Regions from separate parts of the Streptomyces sp. NPDC056144 genome, predicted to be linked through region 3. Evidence: riboswitches for the same ligand, from Rfam matches in the RefSeq annotation. Region 3 holds a riboswitch; each other region holds the start of a gene.

The links. Region 3 has a riboswitch for cobalamin ahead of ACFC0Z_RS03910 (hypothetical protein). Riboswitches for the same ligand answer to the same signal wherever they lie in the genome.
Region 1: another riboswitch for cobalamin. It lies ahead of ACFC0Z_RS34180 (cobalamin biosynthesis protein); the one in region 3 lies ahead of ACFC0Z_RS03910 (hypothetical protein).
Region 2: another riboswitch for cobalamin. It lies ahead of ACFC0Z_RS11835 (ribonucleoside-diphosphate reductase subunit alpha); the one in region 3 lies ahead of ACFC0Z_RS03910 (hypothetical protein).

What each region holds. Positions count from the first base shown of each region.
Region 1 covers NZ_JBHJVF010000019.1:55,939-60,977, forward strand. The annotation lists gene ACFC0Z_RS34165 (alpha/beta hydrolase) at 1-482, opposite strand, end outside; gene ACFC0Z_RS34170 (anion permease) at 832-2,100, shown strand; gene ACFC0Z_RS34175 (hypothetical protein) at 2,113-2,334, shown strand; cobalamin riboswitch at 2,460-2,603, shown strand; gene ACFC0Z_RS34180 (cobalamin biosynthesis protein) at 2,636-3,598, shown strand; gene ACFC0Z_RS34185 (cobyric acid synthase) at 3,598-5,039, shown strand, end outside.
Region 2 covers NZ_JBHJVF010000003.1:213,906-218,944, reverse strand. The annotation lists gene mctP (monocarboxylate uptake permease MctP) at 1-694, shown strand, start outside; gene ACFC0Z_RS11840 (GNAT family N-acetyltransferase) at 699-1,217, shown strand; cobalamin riboswitch at 1,236-1,396, shown strand; gene ACFC0Z_RS11835 (ribonucleoside-diphosphate reductase subunit alpha) at 1,526-3,898, shown strand; gene ACFC0Z_RS11830 (ribonucleotide-diphosphate reductase subunit beta) at 3,898-4,923, shown strand; gene ACFC0Z_RS11825 (DUF2809 domain-containing protein) at 5,004-5,039, shown strand, end outside.
Region 3 covers NZ_JBHJVF010000001.1:909,611-914,649, reverse strand. The annotation lists gene ACFC0Z_RS03920 (hypothetical protein) at 1-644, shown strand, start outside; gene ACFC0Z_RS03915 (hypothetical protein) at 665-2,293, shown strand; cobalamin riboswitch at 2,368-2,506, shown strand; gene ACFC0Z_RS03910 (hypothetical protein) at 2,546-3,238, shown strand; gene ACFC0Z_RS03905 (acyl-CoA thioesterase) at 3,270-3,713, shown strand; gene ACFC0Z_RS03900 (TetR/AcrR family transcriptional regulator) at 3,733-4,362, opposite strand; gene ACFC0Z_RS03895 (amidase) at 4,484-5,039, shown strand, end outside.

The sequences.
Region 1 (5,039 bases), on a different contig from region 3:
AGGGCGATCACCCATGTCGAGCGGGCCGCCGGCACGAGCCAGCCCGGCAGCTGCCCGAGCTCGCCGGGGATCTCGACGTCCTCGTGGGCGATCCCGAGGGCGGACTGCGGCGTGCCCCGGTGGAGCGCCGGGGTCAGCCTGACCCGGACGCCGGGGGCGATCGCGCCGAGCTCGACGCGTTCGAGCCGCCGGACGACGGTGTCCGCGGAGTGCGGGGCCCGGTCGAGGACGGGGCCGAGGACCGCGTGCAGGCCGTGGCCCGCCATCCCGTACGTACCGGGGCGGAGGGAGGCGAGGCTCCGGGTGAGGGTGATCCGGTCCGGGCCCGTGGCGTGCACGGTCAGCTTGGGATCGCCCGGGAGTGGTCGTCCGGACGGCGCCTTGAGGGCGACGTCGCTGGCGTACCGACCGGCCGCCACCGCGGCCGCGCCGATACCTATCAGAGTCGTGACGGCCGCTGCCGTCGCTGTCACCGTGCGCACGCTCCCAGTGTCCGCAGAGTGCGGGCCGCCTGCCACCGGGAGACCGCCGGTGTGCCTCTCGCGAGTGACAAGGGTCTCCTCACCGGCGTCCCCCGGTCGGATGGTCTCGTCCAGGGAACGGAACGGCGGCCGGGAGGGTCGGCCGGGCCGGGGCGCACGGGACCGTTGGGGGCCAGGATTACCGGCGGTCGCAGGGTGACCGCATCGTGGACACCTTGCCCGCCGGAGAGCGAAGCGGAATCTCTTGACACCGGATGGGGACACCACGTCGCCCGCCCCAGTTCACCTTCCGTTCACTCAGGTTGCCTACGTTCGACGAGCCACTGACGTCAAACGATTGCCTGGGTAAATGGAACACATCACGCTGCTGCTCGCCATTGTGGTCGTGACAGCTCTCGTGTTCGATTTCACGAACGGTTTCCACGACACCGCCAACGCGATGGCCACGACCATCTCGACCGGTGCGCTCAAGCCCAAGACGGCGGTGGCCATGTCCGCCGTGCTGAACCTCGTCGGAGCCTTCCTGTCCGTGGAGGTCGCCAAGACGATCTCCGGCGGGATCATCAACGAAGAGGGCATTCGCACAGAAGTGATCTTCGCGGCGCTCGTGGGCGCCATCCTGTGGAACCTGCTGACCTGGCTCCTGGGCCTGCCGTCCAGCTCCTCCCACGCCCTCTTCGGCGGCCTCATCGGCGCCGCCGTCATGTCCGCCGGCTGGTCCGCGGTCAACGGCCCGACGATCGTCACCAAGGTCCTCATCCCGGCCGTCGCCGCGCCGATCGTCGCCGGCCTCGCCGCGATGGCCGCCACGAAGCTGACGTACAAGATCAAGGCCAACCCCGACGCCAAGGCCACGGCCAAGGGCTTCCGGGCCGGCCAGATCGCCTCCGCCGGTCTCGTCTCCCTCGCGCACGGCACCAACGACGCCCAGAAGACGATGGGCATCATCACCCTCGCCCTGGTCACCCAGGGTGTCGTGGCCCCCGGCTCGAACCCGCCCCTGTGGGTCGTCGTCTCCGCCGGTGTCGCCATCGCGCTCGGCACCTACCTCGGCGGCTGGCGCATCATCCGCACCATGGGCAAGGGCCTCACCGACCTCCAGCCGCAGCAGGGCTTCGCCGCCCAGACCAGCGCCGCGACGGTCATCCTGGCCTCCTCTCACCTCGGCTTCTCCCTCTCCACCACCCAGTCCTGCTCGGGTGCCGTGATGGGCGCCGGCCTCGGCCGCAAGGGCGGTGTCGTCCGCTGGTCGACCGCCACCCGGATGTTCGTCGCCTGGGGCCTCACCCTCCCGGCCGCCGCGATCGTCGGCGCGGGCGCCGAGTTCCTCACCAAGCAGGGCCCCTGGGGCATCGCCGCCGTCGCCGTCCTTCTCGTCGCCGGCTCGGGCGTCATCTGGACGCTCTCCCGTCGCAAGCCGGTCGACCACCACAACGTCACCGCCGACGACCTCGACGAGGAGCCCGCGGGCGTCGTGACCACCGCCATCGCGGCCGTCACCCCGCCGCCGGCCGCCGGTTCCGTCGCCGCCGTCGCGGACGAGGACCTCAAGACCACCATCCCGGCGCCGGTCCCCACGGACCCGGCCGCCCCCCCGGCCTCCGCCGCTGCGGTGTAAGGAACGAACGACATGAAGATCGACTGGGCAGCTCTCGGCTCCGTCTTCGGAGTCAGCCTCGTGGCGACCGTCGCCCTCGTGGGCCTCTTCACCCTCGGGATCGTCGGCCTCGGCAAGCAGGAGGAGGCCGAGGCGAACGGCGGCTCCGCCGCCCTCGCCCGCACCGGCGCCTACGCCTGCTTCGCCCTCTGCGCGGCGGCCGTGGCCTACGGCATCTACCTGATCGTCGCCTGACGGTCCCACCCCTTCTCCACGGCGGGCGGCCCTCACCTTCGGGTGGGGGCCGTCCGCCGTGTGCCCGGTGCCGTGTTTGTGGTGCTTCGCACAGTGACCCGTCGCAGGTCAAGCGTGGGTTGACGGGTGTTCGCGGCGCGTGGTGGACTGCCGAGGCCAATACGGCGGCAGTCAGAGGAAGTCCGGTGCGAATCCGGCGCGGTCCCGCCACTGTGACCGGGCCCCCAGGGTCCGGAAGTCAGGAACTCTCGCCGCCGGTCACGTCGATCCAGGGCGCGGACCCTGAGTGAGGACATGCGCCATGACCGGCCGCATCAGAGCCACCCGTGCCTTCGCGTACGGAGCCGCCCTCGGGCTGGCCGTCGACCGTCTCGTCGGCGATCCCCGCCGGGGCCACCCCGTCGCCTTCTTCGGCCGCACCGCCGCCGCCGTCGAACAGCGCCTGCACCGCGACGACCGCGCCTGGGGCGCCCTGCACACCGCCGTCTGCGCCGGGACGACCGTCGCCGCCGGCGCCCTCGCCGCCCGCGCCGTACGGAACCGGCCCGCCGCCGCCGTCGCCCTCACCGCCGCGTCCGTCTGGGCCGTCGTCGGCGGTACGACCCTGGGGCGCGAGGCCCACGCGATCGGCGGGGCGCTCGCCGTCGGGGACCTGGACGTGGCCCGCGAGCGGCTGCCGCACCTCTGCGGACGCGACCCGCAGTCCCTCGACGGTCCCGCGATGGCCCGCGCCGTCGTCGAGTCCGTCGCCGAGAACACCTCCGACGCCGTGATCGGCGCCCTCTTCTGGGGCGCGGTCGCGGGCGTCCCCGGGCTGCTCGGCTTCCGGGCCGTCAACACCCTGGACGCGATGGTCGGCCACAAGTCCCCGCGCTACCGCCGCTTCGGCTGGGCCTCGGCCCGCCTCGACGACGTGGCCGGCTGGCCCGGCGCCCGGCTGACCGCCGTCGCCGCAACGCTCGCCGGGGACGACCCGCGCGGAGCCGTACGGGCCTGGCGGGCCGACGCGGCGAAGCACCCGAGCCCCAACGCGGGCCCCGTCGAGGCCTCCTTCGCGGGCGCCCTCGGCGTACGGCTCGGGGGGACCCTCTCGTACGGCGGACGGGTCGAGCACCGGCCCGTCCTCAACGGGGAGGGGCGGCCCGTCGAGGTCGCCGACATCGACCGGGCGGTCCGGCTCTCCCGCCGGGTCACCGCCGTCTCGCTGGCCGCCTGCGTGGGCGGCCGGCTGATCGTGAACGCGCTGAAGCGGAGGGTTGTCTGATGGGTGGCCGCACGAGGGGTGGCGGACTGCTCGTCGCCGGGACCACGTCCGACGCGGGCAAGAGCGTCGTGACCGCCGGGATCTGCCGCTGGCTGGTCCGGCAGGGGATCAAGGTCGCCCCGTTCAAGGGACAGAACATGTCCCTCAACTCCTTCGTGACCCGCGAGGGCGCCGAGATCGGGCGCGCGCAGGCCATGCAGGCACAGGCCGCGCGCGTCGAGCCGACCGCGCTCATGAACCCCGTGCTGCTCAAGCCCGGCAGCGACCGGTCAAGCCAGGTCGTCCTCATGGGCAAGCCCGTCGGCGAACTGTCGGCCCGCGGCTACCACGGCGGACGGCAGAAGGAGCTGTTCGAACCGGTCCTCGCCTGCCTGGAAGAGCTGCGGAGCACGTACGACGCCGTCATCTGCGAGGGCGCCGGCAGCCCCGCCGAGATCAACCTGCGGCGCACCGACATCGTCAACATGGGCATCGCGCGGGCCGCGAAGCTGCCCGTCGTCGTGGTCGGCGACATCGACCGGGGCGGGGTCTTCGCCCAGTTCTTCGGGACGACGGCGCTGCTCTCGCCCGAGGACCAGGCCCTCGTCGCGGGCTACCTCGTGAACAAGTTCCGGGGCGACGTGACGCTCCTCGAACCCGGGCTCGACATGCTGTACGACCTCACCGGGCGCCGGACCTTCGGCGTCCTCCCGTACGCGCACGGGCTCGGCATCGACGAGGAGGACGGCCTCCGGGTCTCCCTGCGGGGCACCGTCCGCGAGTCGGTCGTCGCGCCGCCCGTCGGCGAGGACGTCCTGCGGGTCGCCGTCTGCGCCGTACCGCTCATGTCCAACTTCACCGACGTCGACGCGCTCGCCGCCGAACCCGGCGTCGTCGTCCGCTTCGTCGACCGGCCCGAGGAACTCGTCGACGCGGACCTCGTCGTCGTCCCCGGCACCCGGGGCACCGTCAAGGCGCTCGCCTGGCTGCGGGAACGGGGACTCGCCGACGCGCTCGTGCGGCGGGCCGCCGAGGGGCGGCCGGTGCTCGGCATCTGCGGCGGCTTCCAGGCGCTCGGCGAGCGGATCGAGGACGAGGTCGAGTCGAGGGCGGGCGTCGTCGACGGGCTCGGGCTGCTGCCCGTACGGATCCGGTTCGCGCCCGAGAAGACGCTCGCCCGGCCCGTCGGAGAGGCGCTCGGGGAGCGGGTCGAGGGGTACGAGATCCACCACGGCGTCGCGACGGTCGAAGGCGGGGAACCGTTCCTCGACGGGTGCCGGGTGGGGGCGGTCTGGGGGACGCACTGGCACGGCTCCCTGGAGAGCGACGGCTTCCGGCGGGCGTTCCTGCGGGAGGTCGCGGCGGCGTCCGGGCGGCGGTTCGTGCCGGCGCCCGACACGGCCTTCGGCACCCTGCGGGAGGAGCAGCTCGACCGGCTCGGGGACCTGATCGAGGAGCACGC
Region 2 (5,039 bases), on a different contig from region 3:
GGCGATCGCCGCCGGCATCCAGGTCAAGAACGGCCAGCTCGCCATCCCGCAGCTGTTCGAGAACATGTTCCCGGCCTGGTTCGCGGGCGTGGCCTTCGCCGCGATCGGCATCGGCGCGCTGGTCCCGGCCGCGATCATGTCGATCGCCGCCGCCAACCTCTTCACGAGGAACATCTACAAGGACTTCCTCAAGAAGGACGCGACCCCGGCGCAGGAGACCAAGGTCTCCAAGCTGGTCTCGCTCCTCGTGAAGGTCGGCGCGCTCGTCTTCGTCCTCACCATGGACAAGACGGTCGCGATCAACTTCCAGCTCCTCGGCGGCATCTGGATCCTCCAGACCTTCCCGGCGCTGGTCGGCGGCCTCTTCACCCGCTGGTTCCACCGCTGGGCGCTGCTCGCCGGCTGGGCCGTCGGCATGGTCTACGGCACGTTCGCCGCGTACGGCGTCGCCAGCCCGACGCAGAAGCACTTCGGCGGTTCGGCGGCCGAGATCCCGGGCATCGGCGAGATCGGCTACATCGGCCTCACCGCCTTCGTCCTCAACGTCGTCGTCACCGTCGTCCTGACCTTCGTCCTCAAGGCCGTGAAGGCCCCCGAGGGCGTCGACGAGACCTCCCCGGAGGACTACACGGCCGACGCCGGCGACCCCGTCTCCGGCGGGAAGTCGTCGAAGGTCGGTGCCGGGGCACACTGATCGCATGGATTTCACGATCAGGGCGGTACGGCCCGAGGAGTACGAGGAACTCGGTGACCTCACCGGGTTCACGTACCTGGGCGACGGGCTGCTGCTCGACGGCGAGGACGACTACTACCTGGCGGTGCTGCGGGACACCGAGCGCCGGGCGCGCGAGGCCGAGGTGCTCGTCGCCGTCGACGAGGAGACCGGCCGGATCATCGGCGGCGTGACCTTCGCCCTCGGCGGCACCACCTGGGCCGACATCGCCGTCCCCGGCGAGGCCGAGTTCCGGATGCTCGTGGTCGGGCCCGAGGCGCGCGGCAGGGGTGCCGGAGAGGCGCTCGTGCGGGCCTGCGTGGACCGCGCGCGGGCCGTCCCGGAGTGCGCCCGGCTGGTGCTCTCCACGGGCCCGAGCATGGTCGCGGCGCACCGGATCTACGAGCGGATGGGCTTCGTCCGTACCCCCGGGCGGGACTGGGAGCCGGTCCCCGGCTTCACCCTGAAGACGTACGCGCTGGAGTTCCACACGACGGGCACGTAAAACCTGACGACACAACATGTGGGGGGCGCCAACTCCGGCGCCCCCCACATGTATGCTCGACCTCGCTGTCGACGCAGGGAAATCCGGCGCGAATCCGGAACTGTCCCGCAACGGTGTGCTTCGTGCGGATTTTCGGTACGGAGCGAGTCCGACGACCTGCCGGCAGCCCACCCGGTCCGTCCGTTCCGGGTGTCACTGACGTCCGGGCCTCGCGGAGTGGGCCGGTGGACGCGGGCATCCGTGCGTACGGATCGCCTCGCCCGCCCTCCCCCGTCGCGGCCAGGAGCCGAGCGAGGGAGAGCCCCCACGTGACCATCGCGCCCGCCGATCCGGCCACGGAGATCGACAGCGACGGACCCGGCACCGTGCTGCTGCGGACCCTGACCGATCTCACCGCCGATCTCCCCGACACCGACCCCGGCAAGATCGCCGCCGCCGCGCTCCGCGGCCGCAGCGCCACGTCGGACGAGGCGGAGCTGCGCGAGCTGGCCACCGAGGCGGCCGCCGGTCTCATCGCCGAGGACCCGGCCTACTCCCGGCTCGCGGCCCGGCTCCTGACGATCACCATCGCCGACGAGGCGGCCGGCCAGGGCGCGGTCTCCTTCTCCGCCTCCGTGGCCGTCGGTCACCGCGAGGGCCTGATCGCCGACCGCACCGCCGAGTTCGTCGCGCTGCACGCCGAGCGCCTCGACGCCACGATCGACGCCGCCGGCGACGACCGCTTCGGCTACTTCGGCCTGCGCACCCTCTACTCGCGCTACCTGCTGCGCCACCCGATCACCCGCAAGGTCATCGAGACCCCGCAGCACTTCATGCTCCGCGTGGCCTGCGGTCTCGCCGAGGACGACAGCACCCGCGCGCTCGACGAGGTGGCGGCCCTCTACGGCCTGATGAGCCGTCTGGACTACCTGCCCTCCTCCCCCACGCTCTTCAACTCGGGCACGCGCCACCCGCAGATGTCCTCCTGCTACCTCCTGGACTCCCCCCAGGACGAGCTGGACTCCATCTACGGCCGCTACCACCAGGTCGCGCGTCTCTCGAAGCACGCCGGCGGCATCGGGCTCTCCTACTCCCGCATCCGCGCCCGCGGTTCGCTGATCCGCGGCACCAACGGCCACTCGAACGGCATCGTCCCGTTCCTGAAGACCCTCGACGCCTCCGTCGCCGCCGTGAACCAGGGCGGCCGCCGCAAGGGCGCCGCCGCCGTCTACCTGGAGACCTGGCACGCGGACATCGAGGAGTTCCTGGAGCTCCGCGACAACACGGGCGAGGACCAGCGCCGTACGCACAACCTGAACCTCGCGCACTGGATCCCGGACGAGTTCATGCGCCGGGTCAACGCGGACGCCGAGTGGTCGCTCTTCTCCCCCTCGGACGTGCCCGAGCTCGTCGACCTGTGGGGCGAGGAGTTCGACGCCGCCTACCGCGCCGCCGAGGCCAAGGGCCTGGCCCGCAAGACGATGCCGGCCCGCGACCTCTACGGCCGCATGATGCGGACCCTCGCCCAGACCGGCAACGGCTGGATGACCTTCAAGGACGCCTCGAACCGCACGGCCAACCAGACGGCCGAGCCGGGCTCGGTCGTGCACTCCTCGAACCTCTGCACCGAGATCATCGAGGTCACGAACGACGACGAGACCGCGGTCTGCAACCTCGGCTCGGTCAACCTCGGCGCGTTCGTGGTCGGTTCGGACATCGACTGGGACCGCCTGGACGCGACCGTCCGCACGGCCGTCACCTTCCTCGACCGCGTCGTCGACATCAACTTCTACCCGACCGAGCAGGCGGGCAACTCCAACGCCCGCTGGCGCCCGGTCGGCCTGGGCGCCATGGGCCTCCAGGACGTCTTCTTCCAGCTGAAGCTGCCGTTCGACTCCGCCGAGGCGCGCGCGCTGTCCACCCGTATCGCCGAGCGGATCATGCTCGCCGCGTACGAGGCCTCCGCCGACCTCGCCGAGCGCAGCGGCCCGCTCCCCGCCTGGGAGAAGACCCGCGCGGCCCGCGGTGTCCTGCACCCGGACCACTACGACGTCGAGCTGAACTGGCCGGAGCGCTGGGCCGCCCTGCGCGAGCGGATCGCCGCGGTCGGCATGCGCAACAGCCTCCTGCTCGCCATCGCGCCGACGGCGACCATCGCCTCGATCGCGGGCGTCTACGAGTGCATCGAGCCGCAGGTCTCCAACCTCTTCAAGCGCGAGACGCTGTCCGGCGAGTTCCTCCAGGTCAACTCGTACCTCGTCGACGAGCTGAAGAAGCTCGGCGTGTGGGACGCGCAGACCCGTGACGCGCTCCGCGACTCCAGCGGCTCCGTCGCCGACTTCTCCTGGATCCCGGCCGAGACGCGCGAGCTGTACCGCACGGCCTGGGAGATCCCGCAGCGCGGGCTCATCGACATGGCGGCGGCCCGTACGCCGTTCCTCGACCAGTCGCAGTCCCTGAACCTGTTCATGGAGACGCCCACCATCGGCAAGCTGTCGTCGATGTACGCGTACGCCTGGAAGCAGGGTCTGAAGACCACGTACTACCTGCGCTCGCGCCCCGCGACCCGGATCGCCCGCGCCGCCCAGGCGTCGGCGACGGCCGCCGCCTCGGCCCCCATCCCCGTCCAGCAGGCGACCACCGACGCGGACGCGCTCGCCTGCTCCCTTGAGAACCCCGAGTCCTGCGAGGCCTGCCAGTAATGAGCACCACCAGCTCCTCCGAGAAGAAGAACCTGCTCGACCCTGGCTTCGAGCTGACTCTCCGCCCCATGCGCTACCCGGACTTCTACGAGCGCTACCGGGACGCGATCAAGAACACGTGGACGGTGGAGGAGGTCGACCTCCACTCGGACGTCGCCGACCTCGCCAAGCTCACCCCCGGTGAGCAGCACATGATCGGCCGTCTGGTCGCGTTCTTCGCGACGGGCGACTCGATCGTGGCGAACAACCTGGTCCTGACGCTGTACAAGCACATCAACTCCCCGGAGGCGCGCCTGTACCTGTCGCGCCAGCTCTTCGAGGAGGCCGTGCACGTCCAGTTCTACCTGACCCTCCTGGACACGTACCTGCCCGACCCGGACGACCGCGCCGCCGCGTTCGACGCCGTCGAGAACATCCCCTCCATCCGCGAGAAGGCGCAGTTCTGCTTCAAGTGGATGGACTCGGTCGAGAAGATCGACCAGCTGGAGACGGCCGCCGACCGCCGCCGCTTCCTGCTGAACCTGATCTGCTTCGCCGCGTGCATCGAGGGCCTGTTCTTCTACGGTGCCTTCGCGTACGTGTACTGGTTCCGGTCCCGCGGCCTGCTGCACGGCCTGGCGACCGGCACCAACTGGGTGTTCCGCGACGAGACCATGCACATGAACTTCGCGTTCGAGGTCGTCGACACCGTCCGCAAGGAGGAGCCGGAGCTCTTCGACGCCGAACTCCAGCAGCAGGTCACGGACATGCTGAAGGAGGCCGTCGAGGCGGAGCTCCAGTTCGGCCGTGACCTGTGCGGCGACGGCCTGCCGGGCATGAACACCGAGTCGATGCGCGAGTACCTCCAGTGCGTCGCCGACCAGCGCCTCCAGCGCCTCGGCTTCGCCCCGGTCTTCGGCTCCGAGAACCCGTTCGCGTTCATGGAGCTCCAGGGCGTCCAGGAGCTCACGAACTTCTTCGAGCGCCGCCCGTCCGCCTACCAGGTGGCGGTCGAGGGCTCGGTGGACCTCGACGAGGACTTCTAGTCCGCCCCGCTCGTCACGCCTGTACGGAGAAGGGCCCCGCACTCCTGGAGTGCGGGGCCCTTCCGCATAGGCTGCCGGACATGGGCGATCTCGTACGGACCCGTGTCCTGGCCGGA
Region 3 (5,039 bases):
TGCCCCGGTTCCTGCCCGGCTCCGCCGACACCCTCCGCGCGGCCCTCGCCGGGAGCACGGCCGCGCAGGGCGGCGATCCCCAGGCCGTACGGACCTGGCTCACCCGGGCCGCCCGGGTCCGCCCCGGACTCGACCGGTTCGAGCACGCCGTCGGGTACGCGGACGCGCTGCGCGGCGTCCCGCGCGAGGCACCACGGGTCGCGCAGCTCCCGTACACCCCGGGCGAGCGCTGGGTGGGGCTCCCGGGCAACGGCACCGGGGCGAAGCCGCGTACCGGCCTCGTCCTCGACCTCGCGCCCGGGTTCGACCCGGCCCGTGCGGTGTGCGGGCTGGCGATCGACGAGTGGACGGAGGTGGTGCCGAACGCCGAGGAGACCACCGCGATCGCCTACCACGCCGAGACGCCCGGCCAGGCGGCCCCGCAGTCGATCCTGCTCGCCGTCGCGCCGTCCGGGACCGCGCAGTGGGGCACCGGCCTCGTCGAGGAGACCCTGCTCGACACCCTGGAACTCGCGCGCGTCCGCGCCGTGGACATCGAGGCGCTCAGCGGCGTCGGGCAGTTCCTGCCCGCGCTGGCCTTCCCCCTCAACCGCGACGGCGAGACCGCCTCGACCGACTTCTCCCGCCTGGGCGTACGAGACTGACCGAAGGACGGATACCCCTCATGCCCTCCATCACCTCCTGGACCCGTCTGGAACCGCGGGCCCGGCTCGACGGCCTCGACGGCGGTCTCCAGGCCCAGGTGCACGACCCGTTGTGGCTGCTCGCCCGCCAGTGGCAGCTCGGTGAGTTCACCGGCGAGGACACCGGCAGCCCCGTCTCCGTACGGCTGCGGGCGAAGGTCGCGCCGCTGGCCACGTGCAGGCCGCCGGGCGGCGCGCCGGAACCGTACCGTCCGGACCGGCCGCTGGAGGCGGCCGTCGAAGCGGAGAAGGGCGAGGGGCTCGCCGGTCCGCGGGCGGCCGTGGACAGCGGACGGCACTGGCAGCGGCTCCTCGCCGCCGAGCCCGGACTCGCCCCGTACGCCGGGCTGTTCGTCACCCACTGCCCGCTCACCGCCCGGGACACCGGCGGCCTCGACCCCGACGGCGGGCGCTGGCTGGCCCTGCACCGGCGCCGGGTTCCCGACGGCGCGCTCCTGGCGCCCGTGCTCACCGCCCTCGCCCGGGGCACGGTCCCGGCCTGGCTGCCGGCCTCGCCCGCCCACGTACCCGTCCTGTCCCGGCTCGCGTCCTCCTGGCTCGCGCATGTCGCGACGTGCTGGCCCGGGGGCGAAGGGCCGGGCGGGGGCTCGGCCGAGGCGGCGGACTACTGGCGTCCGGAGCGCATGGAGTACCGCTTCACCCTCACCGCCCCGGGGGCCGAACTCACCGCGCCCGAGTACGACGGGGCCCGGCTCGACTGGTACTCCTTCGACCTGGACCCGGCGCCCGGCGAGGGCGGCGCCGTCGTCACCACCTCGCTGCCCGCCCCGGCCTCCTTCGCCGGCGCCCCCGCGCCCCGCTGGTGGGAGTTCGAGGACGCGCGGGTCGACCTCGGCTCGCTGACCGCCGAGAGCCGCGACCTGGCACGCCTGCTGCTCGTCGAGTACGCCGTGGTCTACGGCAACGACTGGTACCTGATGCCGCTCCGGGCCCCGGTCGGCTCCGTCGTCCGCGTCGACTCGCTGGTGGTGACGGACAGCTTCGGGCGTCGCACCCTGGTCCGGGCGGCCGGGGACCTCCCCGGTGACGGCCAGGACTGGAGCCTGTTCCGCCACAGCGGCTCCGGCGGCGGACGGGCGGACCGGCTGCTGGTCTCGCCGACGCTGCCCGCCTCCCTCCAGGGCGAACCGCTGGAGGTCGTACGCCTCTTCAGGGACGAGGGCGCGAACCTGGCGTGGGCCCTGGAGGAGTCGGTCGAGGGCGCCGCGGGACGTAGGGTCCACCGGGCGCAGGAGCCCGCCGCCGTGCCCGAGCCCGTGCCGGGCCGCTACCGGCTCGCCTCCTCCGTCCCCGCCCACTGGTTCCCCCTCATCCCGCAGGCCCCGCGAGGCGGCGGTCAGCAACTGCGTCGCGGCACGGTCCCCTCCCCCACCGGCGGCCCGGACCCGGTGCCGCTCGGCACCCTGCTCACGCCCGGCGCCGACCTGCTGCTGCACGAGGAGGAGGTGCCCCGCGACGGGGCGGAGATCACCCGCGCGTGGCAGTACGCCCGGTGGTCCGACGGCTCGACCCACACCTGGATCGGCCGCCGCAAGCGCCCCGGCCTGGGCGAGGGCAGCAGCGGGCTGGTGTTCGACACGGTGGACTGAGGCCACGGCCCCCGACCCTACGGAGAGTGACCGAGACGAGACGGCTCTCACACGCGAACCCCCTGTCGGGCGCCTCCCCGGCCTGGCAGGATGGCGCCGCCCGAGCGATGACGGACGAGGAAACCGGTGCGATTCCGGTGCGGTCCCGCCACTGTGACCGGGGAGTGACTTCCCCGGCAGCCAGAGACTCACGTCGTCGCGAACTCGCCGAAGCCGGGGCGGATTTCCCCGGAGGAGAGTGGTGAATTCGCCATGCCCGCAGTCCTCGACCCACGCCCCGCCCCCGCCTCCGCCTCCGGTCACGCCGACCTGGCGGATCGCACGGACCTCGCGGAGGGTCCCGTTCCCGGGGGCCCGGACGAGACCCCCGCGCCCAGACCGCCCGTCGCCCGGCCCCCCGTCGCCTGGCTCCCCACCGCCCTACCCACCGCCCTGGCCGGTGCCGCGTGCGTGGCGCTGTGGGCCGGGGCCGTCTGGGCGGCCGGGCACGTCTCGGTCAGCCCGGCCCTGCACACCGCCGCCCTCTTCGGGCATCTCGTGTGCCTCGTCATCGGCTTCGGAGCCGTCCTCGTCGTCGACTACCACGGCCTGCTGTGGCTGACGGGGCGGCGGACGCTGCCGGAGGTGCTCCGCGTCGCCGCGACCCTCCATCCGCCGGTGTGGGCGGGCACGGCGGGGCTCGTCGCCACGGGCGTGTTCCTCGGCCCCGACCTCGACGCTCCCCTGACCCGGGTGAAGCTCCTCGCCGTCCTGGTCATCGCGCTGAACGGGCTGGCCGCGACCGCCCTGTCCCGCCGCCTCGCCCCGTCCGGCCGCCTCGCCCCCTCCGACGGCACCACCGGACTCCGGCCCGCCGCGCTGCTCCTCGGGGGCGCGACGGCCGCCGTCTCCCAGGCCGCCTGGTGGACCGCCCTGGTCATCGGCTTCCTCAATGCCCGGCACTGACCGCGCCGCCGCGCATCGAAGGAGAGCCGACGTGGTCGACCCCACCGTCACCAGCCCCGCCCGCACGCCCAAGACGCCGGACGACTCACGGGTCGTCCTCGCCCACATCATGAGCGACCACGACACCAACCTCTACGGCACCATCCACGGCGGCGTGATGATGAAGCTCATCGACGACGCCGCCGCGGCCGCCGCCGGACGCCACGCCGGCGGGCAGGCCGTCACGGTCTCCGTCGACCGGATGACCTTCCTCGCCCCGGTGCGGGCCGGTGACCTGCTGAGCGTCGAGGCCGGACTCGAACGCGTGGGGCGCACCTCCATGACCGTCGGGGTCCGCGTCACCGCCGAACGCTGGAACAGCTCCGGGCCGGCGGCCGAGGTGGCCACCGCGTTCCTCACGTTCGTCGCCGTCGACGCCGGGGGCGCGCCGCGTCCCGTACCGGCTCTCGACGTGTCGCTGCCGGGTCTGTCCTGAGGCGGGCGGGGCGGCGGCGCTACGGCGAAGGCCGCAGCTCGCGTTCGAGGGCGGCCAGGGCGAAGGCGTGGGGAGAGGTCTGCTGCCAGCGGGCGCGTCCGAACATCACGTCCTCGGCGAGCCCGCTCAGCATGGCCACGGCCCTGATCGTGAACTCGGGGAGGTCGACGTCGGCGAAGTCGCCCCGCTCCCTGCCCTCCCGGACGATGGCCTCCAGGCGCTCGTCCCAGCCGTCGAGGAGCTCGGTGAGGACGTCACGGCCGGCCTCGTCGTGGCTCTGGAGCAGGACCTGCGACCACAGCGCGTAGCGTTCGTCGTCCTGGTCGCGGGGCAGGTAGAAGCGGACGAACAGGTCCAGCTTCTCGGCGGGGGACGCGGCCCGGTCGGCGGCCTCCTGGAAGCGGGCCCACAGGTCCGCCTGGCTCCATGCGAGGACTTCGAGGAGGAGCCGGTCCTTCTTGCCGAAGTGGTAGAGGATGTGGCCGGTGCTCATACCGGCCCGGGCCGCGATGTCCGACATCCGCAGGCCCGCCGTGCCCTTCTCGGCGATGACGCCGACGGCGGCGCGCATGGCACGTTCCCGCGCCTCGTCCCCGCTGCGCTGCCGCTTCCGGTCGGGCAGCGCGCGCCCGCTCTGTGACGTCGCCATCGGCTCGCTTTCGGTTCCGGAGAGATTCGTTCCGCTCAGTCTATTCCGCTGATCTAGATTTTCGGTCTAGACTGAAAATCTAGTTAGACGATCTCGCACGACGCCATCCAGGAGTGACCGCATGACGCGCGGATTCGATGTAGTGGAGACCTCTGTCGCCGAGCTGCGCGCGGCGCTGGAGAAGGGCGAGACGACCTCGGTCGAGCTGCTCGACGCCTACCTCGCGCGGATCGAGGCGTACGACCGGCCGGGCACGCCCACCGCCCTGAACGCGCTGGTCGTGATGAACCCGCGCGCCCGGGCCGAGGCGGAGGCCTCCGACGCCCGCCGCGCCCGCGGCGAGACGCTCGGCCCGCTGGACGGCATCCCGTACACCGCCAAGGACAGCTACCTCGCCGAGGGCCTCACCGCCGCCTCCGGCTCCCCGGCGTTCGAGCACCTCGTCGCCCAGCGCGACGCCTTCGCCATCGAGCGGCTCCGCGCGGGCGGCGCCGTCCTCATCGGCCTCACCAACATGCCGCCCATGGCCAACGGCGGCATGCAGCGCGGCGTGTACGGCCGCGCCGAGAGCCCCTACAACGCCGACTGGCTCACCAGCGCCTACGGCTCCGGCTCCTCCAACGGCTCCGGCACGGCGACGGCGGCGTCCTTCGGCGCCTTCGGCCTCGGCGAGGAGA